Regions from separate parts of the Bradyrhizobium sp. CCBAU 51753 genome, predicted to be linked through region 1. Evidence: riboswitches for the same ligand, from Rfam matches in the RefSeq annotation. Region 1 holds a riboswitch; the other holds the start of a gene.

The links. A riboswitch is a leader RNA that binds a small molecule or an ion and turns the genes downstream of it on or off. The one in region 1 is predicted to bind glycine.
Region 2: it holds a riboswitch for glycine, as region 1 does, so the genes downstream of both, gcvT (glycine cleavage system aminomethyltransferase GcvT) here and XH93_RS27065 (D-amino acid dehydrogenase) in region 1, are expected to answer to the same signal.

Annotation. Positions count from the first base shown of each region.
Region 1 covers NZ_CP030037.1:5,918,633-5,923,499, reverse strand. The annotation lists gene XH93_RS27070 (ArgE/DapE family deacylase) at 88-1,386, opposite strand; gene XH93_RS27065 (D-amino acid dehydrogenase) at 1,584-2,891, opposite strand; glycine riboswitch at 2,958-3,072, opposite strand; glycine riboswitch at 3,076-3,180, opposite strand; gene XH93_RS27060 (M20/M25/M40 family metallo-hydrolase) at 3,273-4,403, opposite strand; gene XH93_RS27055 (ABC transporter substrate-binding protein) at 4,666-4,867, shown strand, end outside.
Region 2 covers NZ_CP030037.1:6,093,638-6,098,504, forward strand. The annotation lists gene alaS (alanine--tRNA ligase) at 1-1,568, opposite strand, end outside; glycine riboswitch at 1,770-1,860, shown strand; gene gcvT (glycine cleavage system aminomethyltransferase GcvT) at 2,001-3,146, shown strand; gene gcvH (glycine cleavage system protein GcvH) at 3,156-3,521, shown strand; gene gcvP (aminomethyl-transferring glycine dehydrogenase) at 3,532-4,867, shown strand, end outside.

The DNA of each region.
Region 1 (4,867 bases):
GTCCCCTAATCGTCCCCTCCCGTTTGCCTGAAGCTGCGATCTCGAATTGCACGTGCGCTCGGCCATCGACCTGAAGCGACAGCCCGTTTACACTTTTGTCACTCCGCACCATCCGGCGACGAACAGCGCGATGCTCTGCGTTGTCTTGCGAAGGCTCTCGAGCTCGACACGTTCGTTGAATGCGTGCGGGCCGATGCCGTAAGGACCATAGCAGAGTGCAGGGATGCCGTAGTCGACGCAATAGTAGCGGGTGTCGTTGACCGCCGTGGACAGCCGCTCCTCCATCGGAGCCCGGAATACGGATTGATGGGCGGCGGACAGCACAGCTTCCGCTGCGCTGCCGGGCTCGCACACCGCGGCGTCAGCCTGAAAACCGCTCCACACCAGTTCGGCCGGATTGTCTGCGAGGAAGTCGTCGGCCTTGTGCGCCTCGGCGAGGCATTCTTCGATGCCGCGCATCGCCTCTTGCGGCGTCTCGCCCGGCAGCAAGCCGAGCCGGCAATCCAGCTCGCACCAGGCCGCGGTCGAGCTTGCCCAGTCGCCGCCCTTGATGATGCCGACGTTGAACTTGATCGGATTCTTGACGCCCCGGAACCAGCTGTTGTCGAGCGCCCGTGCGTTGAGTGCCTTGGTGTAATCCTGGAACGCGCGCACCAGATGCATCGCCGACAGGATGGCGCTGGTGCCGGTCTCGGAGTAGGCGACATGCACCGGCGTGCCACGCACGCGCAGCCGAAACCAGATCGCCCCGACCTGGGCGCGGGTCAGCGTATGGCCGGTGGGTTCGGGGATCAAGCAGGCGTCGGCGCGATAACCACGCATCAGGGTCGACAGCGCACCGTTGCCGGTGCTCTCTTCCTCGGTGACGGTCTGCAGATGGATGCGGCCATTCGGCGCATAGCCGGCGCCTCTGATCGCATCGAGCGCGAAGATCATCGCCGATACGCCGGCCTTCATGTCCTGCGCGCCGCGCCCGAACATCCAGCCGTCGCGCACCGCCGCTGCGAACGGCGGCACTTCCCAGAGGTCGGCGGGGCCCTCCGGCACCACGTCGATATGACCCTGCAGGATCAGGCTGCGCCCGCTGCCTTTGCCGTTGAGGGTCGCGACAACCTGTTGCGATCCGGCCAGATCGATGCCGTCCATCGGCGCCGCCTTCGGATGGCTGGTCAGATCGACGTCCGCCAGGCTGAAGGTGTCGACGTCGTAGCCGCGCTTTGCGAACTGCTCGGCGAGCCAGCGCTGTTGCGGCGCTTCCTGCCCGCGGAGGCTGCGGAACTGCACCATGCGCGACAGGAATGCGACCTGATCATCGAAATGTCGGTCGACGGCCGCGCACACCTCGCCGGCAATCTGATCCGGCCTGGTCAACGTCTCAGTGGTCATGTCCCGCCTTTCTTCTCGTTCACAAGCCCATGGACCGCCATGTCACGCATGCGCGCCACTGCGATGCGCAATGTCCACTCCTGAAATGGCTTGCTTCTCCCCATGGTAAGGCTAATCCCTGTCACGCGGTGGTTCTCAGCGAATTCCGGCCTGCCCACACTCTCATACGCTCATATTCCTTCCCTTCGGCCGGATAATTAGAGGAAAGCTGCGTGAGTGGTCTCGGCCGCATCGGTCTGCGACGGCACCATCGGCGGCGCGCCAAGGCCGCGCCAATCGTCGATCGCCTGGGCCACCAGCTGCGCTGTCGCGGCCGACAGGGTCCAGCCGAGATGGCCGTGGCCGGTGTTGTAGAACACGCCGGGATTGCGCCCCGCACGGACCACCGGCATCATGTTCGGCATCATCGGGCGCAGGCCCGCCCATGGCGCGATTTTCGAGGTGTCGATCGCCGGGAAATGATGCCGCACCCAGTCCACCAGCGGCCGGATCCGGTCGGCGCGAATGTCGCGGTTGAAGCCGTTGAATTCGGCGGTGCCGGCGACGCGGAAGCGATCGGCGCCGAGCCGACTGGTCACGATCTTCGCCGCTTCATCGAGCAGGCTGACCGTCGGTGCGGCCTGCCGGCTTTGCGGCGCATCGAGCTCGACGGTGATCGAATATCCCTTCACCGGATAGACGTTCACCCGGTCATGAAGCATCGCGGCGAAGTGACGGCTCGCGACCCCGGCGCAAATGACGATGCCGTCCGCTTGCAGTTCGTGCCGCGCGGCAACCGCCGCGTCATGCGCGGCCGCCTCGCTCCAAATGACGCGGAATCCGTCGTCGTGGCGGACGATCGCATCGACATTGGCTTCGTGAATCATGATCGCGCCGCGGCGGCTGCAGGCGTCGGCGAGGCCACGGGTGAATTTGTGGATATCGCCGGTCGCATCCGACGGCGTGAAGAAGCCGCCATAGCACGGCGTCTGCAGCGCCGGCTCGATGCTGCGGATTTCATCCGGCGTCACCGGCCGGCGATCGAGCCCGCCCTGCTGCAGCAGCGTGTTGACCCGCAGGCCCGCATCGAAGCCGGCCTTGTCGTGATAGATGTGCAGGATGCCGCGCCGTTCGAGATCGAAGGCGATGTTCTCGCGCTGAGCGATGGAAAACAGATGCTTGCGCGCTTCGATGGCGAGCCGCGTGGTCTCGATGGTGTTGGCGCGATAGCGGCCGATGCTGCCGACGAACTCACCGACCCATGAGTATTTGTGCCAGCTCGGCATCGGATTCATCAGCAGCGGTGCGTCGCTTCTCAGCATCCAGCGCAGCCCCTTGAGAATGGTCGCGGCGCTGTTCCACACTTCGGCATTGCTGGCGGAGAGTTGTCCGCCATTGGCGAACGACGTCTCCATCGCGGCATAGCGATGCCTGTCGAGGACAGTCACCCGGTAGCCGCGTTCGAGCAGGGCATAGGCCGTCGTTACGCCGGTGATGCCGGCGCCAATGATCGCGATGTGAGGCATAATGGTCTTCAGGCTCCCGTGTTGTTAGAGTCGCCGAGCCGCCGGTGAAACCGGTGTCGGCGCCCCATCTGTCACGGTACCTGAGAGCTTGATCCGCATCGGGCCGAGGCCAGATCGCGGACTATCCCCTTCGGTGGACGCATGGCCTGTCGTGTTGGGCCATGTTCGTCTCTCTCCAGATCGTCCTGACGATACGGTCCTTTTGCCTGAGAGTTTCCGGGGCGGTTGCTCCGTCGGCGCCGATGCGAATGCGTGATGCATTCGCGTCGATCTCTCCCGCATCGTCGATTTGGACGGCCGGACCGTAGGCGAAGCCAAAAAATTGGACAAGGCTAAATTTCGATCCGGACGTGCCAACCTGTTGTGCAGTGCAAATCCGATTTACTCCAGCGTCGCCAACAGCGCCGCCATCAGCCGGCCGCGCTCGGCGAGGCTGTCGACTTCGATGTGCTCGTTGAGCGTGTGCGCATCGGCGCCGCGCACGCCGAGACCGTCGAGCGTCGGGATGCCCATCGCACCGGTGAAATTGCCGTCGGAGCCGCCGCCGGCGCTGCCATGCGGCAGGTCGAGCCCCATCGCGCCCGCGAGGGTTTTGGCTTTTTCGTACAGCGCCATGGTGCCGGCGTTCGGCTCCCACACCGGGCGGGTGACGCCGCGCGTCACCTTGAATGTCACGTCGTTGGACGTGCCCGACAACGCCAGCATGCGCTCGACGCCGCGGTCGAGATCGGCCTGGCGCTTGGCCATGCTGAGCGCTTCACCGCTGCAGGTTGTCGCAACGCAATTGACCCACTGGCCGCCATGCACGATGCCGACCGAGAAGGTGCAGTCCTCGGTGGTCATGCCGTCAATGGCGAGGATCTGCCGCGCCATCTCGCGGATCGCAGAGCGGCCGGAGGACAGCGTCGCACCGGCATGGCTCGGTTTGCCGACGGCCTCCAGATTGAAGCGCGCGATCGCGTAGCGGCCGGTGACGACGCCGTTGTTGGGCCGGCCGGGTTCGGGCACCAGCACATATTTGTTGCGCGCGGCTTCCGCTTCGATGATGTCGCGGGTCGACGGCGTGCCGACTTCTTCATCGGGGGTGAACAGCACGGTGATCGGCAGCGGCGTCGTGAACGCGGCGCGCGCCAGTTGCCTGATCGCCTCGAGCGAGAGGTAGTTGCCGCCCTTCATGTCGAAGATGCCAGGGCCGAAGCATTTGTTCCCCTCGCGCCGCCATGCGAGCTTCTCGATGGTTCCGACCGGATGCACGGTGTCGAGATGGCCGGCAATCAGGATGCCGGGCTGGCCCTGCTTCGGATGCGGAAAGCGGGCGCGGACGCAGCCGGCAAAGCCCTGGCGTCCGGCGATGCGCTCGATCGTCGCACCCATGATCGCCATCTCGCGCGCGGCGAGGTCGAGCATCCGCTCGACGGCGGCTGCGTCCCAGGTCGGGCTCTCGCATTCCACCCAGCTGCGCAGGCCCTGCAGCATCGCTTCGGAATCAAAGGGAAGATTGGCTGGGTTCATGATTTTTTCTCTTCTGTTGTTATGGCGACGGCCGCGCGCGCCTACGAAAATCGCAGGCGACGATTTTGTAAAGTCAAAATGCTGGCGCGGCGCACAATTCGTTTGTGTACGTGCGATCTTCCCGGAAACCGATTGACGCGCACCGTGCTTGATGCAAGTCTCAATTTCGCAAGCCATACAGCATGTTAGTCCGCCCAAACAACGAACCGCATGCATAACGAATAAGCCGGCTTTGACCAATTACACGTCAGGAGAAATCGTAATGTTGCCTATCTCGCGTTGGAAGCGCCACACGATAGCGGCCGCGTTGTCGGCGATCGCGCTGTCGTTCGCGGCGCCGCAAGCCATGGCCGCGCCCAAGACCGTCACCGCGGTGATGCATTCGGATCTGCGCGTGATCGATCCGATCATGACCACGGCCTATATCACCCGCGATCACGGCTACATGGTCTACGACACGCTGC
Region 2 (4,867 bases), 180 kb from region 1:
GTCTCGGTGACGCGGAAGGTGACGCCCTCGCCGGTGAGCACGCCGATGTCGCCGACCTGGCCGCCGGACTCCGCATAGAACGGCGTCTGGTTCAGCAGGATCGCGCCGGTCTCACCTTGCTTGAGGCTGTCGACCTCGGCGCCGTCCTTGACCAGCGCCGTCACCGCGCCTTCCGCGCTCTCGGTCTCGTAGCCCAGAAACTCCGTCGCGCCGAGCTTCTCGCGGAGCGGGAACCAGATCGCTTCGCTCGCCGCCTCGCCGGAGCCCGCCCAGGACGCACGCGCCTTGATGCGCTGGCGCTCCATCGCGTCGCTGAACGCCGCCTGGTCGACGCTGATGCCGCGCGACTTCAGCGCGTCCTGGGTCAGGTCGAGCGGGAAGCCATAGGTGTCGTACAGCGTGAAGGCGGTGTCGCCATCGAACATGTCGCCCTTCTTGAGGCCGGCGCTCTTCTCGTCGAGCAGCGACAATCCGCGCACCAGGGTCTTGCGGAACCGCGTCTCTTCCAGCCGTAGCGTCTCCTCGATCAGCTTCTCGGCGCGCACCAGATCCGGATAGGCCTGGCCCATCTCGCGGACCAGCGCCCAGACCAGGCGGTGCATCAGCGGCTCGCTGGCGCCGAGCAGCTGCGCATGGCGCATCGCGCGGCGCATGATCCGGCGCAGCACATAGCCGCGGCCCTCGTTCGACGGCAGCACGCCATCGGCGATCAGGAAAGCCGACGAACGCAGATGGTCCGCGATCACCCGGTACGACGCCACGTTCTGCGCGTTCGGCCCATGGCCGAGCGCCGACGATGCCGCATCGATCAGGTTGCGGAACAGGTCGCTCTCGAACACGCTCTCGACGCCCTGCAGGATGGAGGCCATCCGCTCCAGTCCCATGCCGGTGTCGATCGAGGGACGCGGCAGCGCGACGCGCTCCTCCTTCGTCACCTGCTCGTACTGCATGAACACCAGGTTCCAGAATTCCAGGAAGCGATCGCCGTCCTCTTCCGGCGTGCCCGGAGGCCCGCCCCAGATGTGCTCGCCGCGATCGATGAAGATTTCCGAGCACGGCCCGCACGGACCGGTGTCGCCCATCGCCCAGAAATTGTCCGAGGTCGCGATCCGGATGATGCGGTCATCCGAGAAGCCGGCGATCTTCTTCCAGTGGCCCGCCGCCTCGTCGTCGTCGTGGTAGACGGTGACCAGCAGCTTGTCCTTGCTCAGCCCGAACTCCTTCGTGATCAGGTTCCAGGCGAGCTCGATCGCGCGCTCCTTGAAGTAATCGCCGAACGAGAAGTTGCCGAGCATCTCGAAGAAGGTGAGATGACGCGCGGTGTAGCCGACATTGTCGAGGTCGTTGTGCTTGCCGCCGGCGCGCACGCATTTCTGCGCCGTGGTGGCGCGCTGATAGGGACGCTTCTCGATCCCGGTGAAGACGTTCTTGAACTGCACCATGCCGGCATTGTTGAACATCAAGGTCGGGTCGTTGCGCGGCACCAAGGGTGACGACGCCACGATCTCGTGGCCGTTGTCCTTGAAGTAGTTCAGAAATGTCGACCTGATGTCGTTGACGCTGCTCATGTTCATCCAATCGGAAAATGGGCCGGTCGGGCGCAAAATACCGTATTTTTCCGGCCGAACGCTTTTAGACATTGCGGGCGGCGGTGTCCAGAAACTGTGCAGGCGGATCATAAGCTTGCCGCAGCACACAACACCACATGGGATAGTTGCTGCGGCTGCGTTGACAGCCTTGGTGGCGTCGTGTTTCCATCTTATCTGTTACCCCGTCACGTCGGGAGAGACCGGCCCTACCGCCGGCGCCGAAGGAGCAACCGCCCCGGAAACTCTCAGGCAAAAGGACCGCGTGACGTCTGACATCTGGAAAGAGGCGCTGGGGTTCGACCCCGATGCGTCCGCCGACGGGATAATACTCTCAGGCAAAGCGACAGATGGGGCTTTCTGCAGGTTTCTCAAGGGGAAATAGGTCCCCGCGGGAACCGCGAGGGCCCTGTGATGCGTGCACCCGAAACTTCTCCGCTGAAACAGACCCCGCTGCATGCGCTGCACATCGCGCGTGGGGCCAAGATGGTGCCGTTCGCCGGCTATGACATGCCGGTGCAATACGTCGCCGGCGTGCTGAAGGAGCACCTCCACACCCGCAGCAACGCCGGGCTGTTCGACGTCTCCCACATGGGCCAGCTCGCGCTGCGGCCGAAATCCGGCAAGCTCGCGGACACCGCGCTCGCGCTGGAGACGCTGGTGCCGCAGGATATTTTGGGCATCGCGCCGGGACGGCAGCGCTACGCGCAATTCACCAATGAGGACGGCGGGCTGCTCGACGACCTCATGGTCGCGAATTTCGGCGATCATTTGTTCCTGGTGGTCAACGCCGCCTGCAAGGACGAGGACGAGGCGCATCTGCGCGCGCATCTTTCCGACGCCTGCGAGATCGTGTCGCTGGCCGACCGCGCGCTGATCGCGCTGCAGGGGCCGAAGGCCGAAGCGGCGCTTGCGAAATTCTGCCCGGATGTCGGTTCGATGAAATTCATGGATGCCGGCCCGCGCCGCGTCGCCGGCATCGACTGTTTCGTCTCGCGCTCCGGCTATACCGGCGAGGACGGTTTTGAGATTTCGGTGCCGGCGGACAAGGCCGAGACGCTTGTGACCGCGCTGCTCGACAATGCCGACGTGCTGCCGATCGGGCTCGGCGCCCGCGACAGCCTGCGGCTCGAGGCCGGGCTGTGCCTTTACGGCCACGACATCGACACCACCACCACGCCGGTCGAGGGCGCGCTGGAATGGTCGGTGCAAAAGGTCCGCCGCAGCGGCGGCGGGCGCGCCGGCGGCTTTCCCGGCGCCGGCAAGATCCTCGCCCAATTCGCGCAGGGTGCATCGCGCCGCCGCGTCGGGCTGCGGCCGGACGGCCGCGCCCCGGTGCGCGAAGGCGCCGTCCTGTTTGCCGATCCGACCTCTACCGAGCCGATCGGCAAGGTGACCTCGGGCGGCTTCGGCCCGAGCCTCAATGCGCCGGTAGCGATGGGCTATCTGCCGACATCACTCGCCGTCACAGGCACTACCGTTTTCGCCGAAGTGCGCGGCCAGCGGCTGCCGCTCAAGGTCGCCGCCACGCCTTTCGTTCCCAATACCTACAAACGCTGAGGATCAACAATGACGACGCTCTACACGTCCGACCACGAATGGCTCCGCATCGAGGGTGACGTCGCCACCATCGGCATCACCGATTACGCGCAATCGCAGCTCGGCGACGTCGTGTTCGTCGAGCTGCCCAAGGTCGGCCGCAGCCTGAAGAAGGCCGAAGCCGCCGCCGTGGTCGAATCCGTGAAGGCGGCCTCCGACGTCTATGCGCCGATCACCGGCGAGGTGGTCGAGGTCAACGACACGCTCGTCGCCGAGCCGGCGCTGGTCAATTCGGACGCCGCGGGCAAGGCCTGGTTCTTCAAGATGAAGATATCGGACAAGAGCGAGCTCGGCGGCCTGATGGACGAGGCCGCCTACGCCGCGCACACCGCCTGAGGATGATGCCATGAACGCACCCTTCAAGCCGATCAACGAAGCCGCCACCGATTTCGTCCGCCGCCACATCGGCCCCTCGCCGCGCGACATCAACGCGATGCTGGAGACGGTCGGCGCTGCGAGCCTGCAGATGCTGATGAGCGAGACGCTGCCCGCCTCGATCCGGCAGCAGGCGCCGCTCGATCTCGGGCGCGCGCTGAGCGAGACCGAGGCGCTCTCCCACATGAGCGAGCTTGCGAACCAGAACCAGGTGTTCACCTCGCTGATCGGCCAGGGCTATTCTGGCACCATCCTGCCTGCGGTGATCCAGCGCAACATCCTGGAGAACCCGGCCTGGTACACGGCGTATACGCCGTATCAACCCGAGATCAGCCAGGGCCGGCTGGAAGCGCTGTTCAATTTCCAGACCATGATCTGCGATCTCACCGGGCTCGATGTCGCCAACGCCTCGCTGCTCGACGAGGCGACCGCGGCGGCGGAAGCGATGGCGCTCGCCGAGCGGCACTCGCAGGTGAAGTCAAAGCTGTTCTTCGTCGACAGGGAGGTGCATCCGCAGACGCTGGCGGTGATGCGCACCCGCGCCGCGCCGCTGGGCTGGGCGCTGGTGGTCGGCGATCCCCTCACCGAGCTCGACAAGGCCGACGTGATCGGCGCGCTGCTGCAATATCCGGGCACGACGGGCGCGGTGCGCGACCTCAAGCCCGCCATCGCCGCGCTGCGCGCCAAAGGCGCGCTGGCAATCGTCGCGGCCGACCTGCTGGCGCTGACCGTGCTCGCCTCGCCGGGCGAGCTCGGCGCCGACATCGCGGTCGGCTCGGCGCAGCGCTTCGGCGTGCCGATGGGCTATGGCGGGCCGCATGCCGCCTACATGGCGGTGCGTGACGCGCTGAAGCGCTCGCTGCCCGGCCGCATCGTCGGCCTGTCGGTGGATTCGCGCGGGCTGCCGGCCTATCGCCTCGCGTTGCAGACCCGCGAGCAGCATATCCGCCGCGAGAAGGCGACCTCCAACATCTGCACCGCGCAGGTGCTGCTCGCCGTGATCGCCTCGATGTACGCGGTCTATCACGGCCCCGAGGGCCTGACCCACATCGCGCGCAGCGTGCATCGCCGCGCCGCGGTGCTCGCCGCGGGCCTGCGCAAGCTCGGCTTTGGCCCAACCAGCGAGAGCTTCTTCGACACCGTGACCGTCGAGGTCGGCGCCAAGCAGCACGAGCTGATCGCGCGCGCGCTGGCGGAGCGGATCAATCTGCGGATCGGCGAGACCACGCTCGGCATCGCGCTCGACGAGACCTCGACGCCGGAGACGGTCGAAACCGTATGGCGGGTGTTCGGCGGCAAGCTCGTCT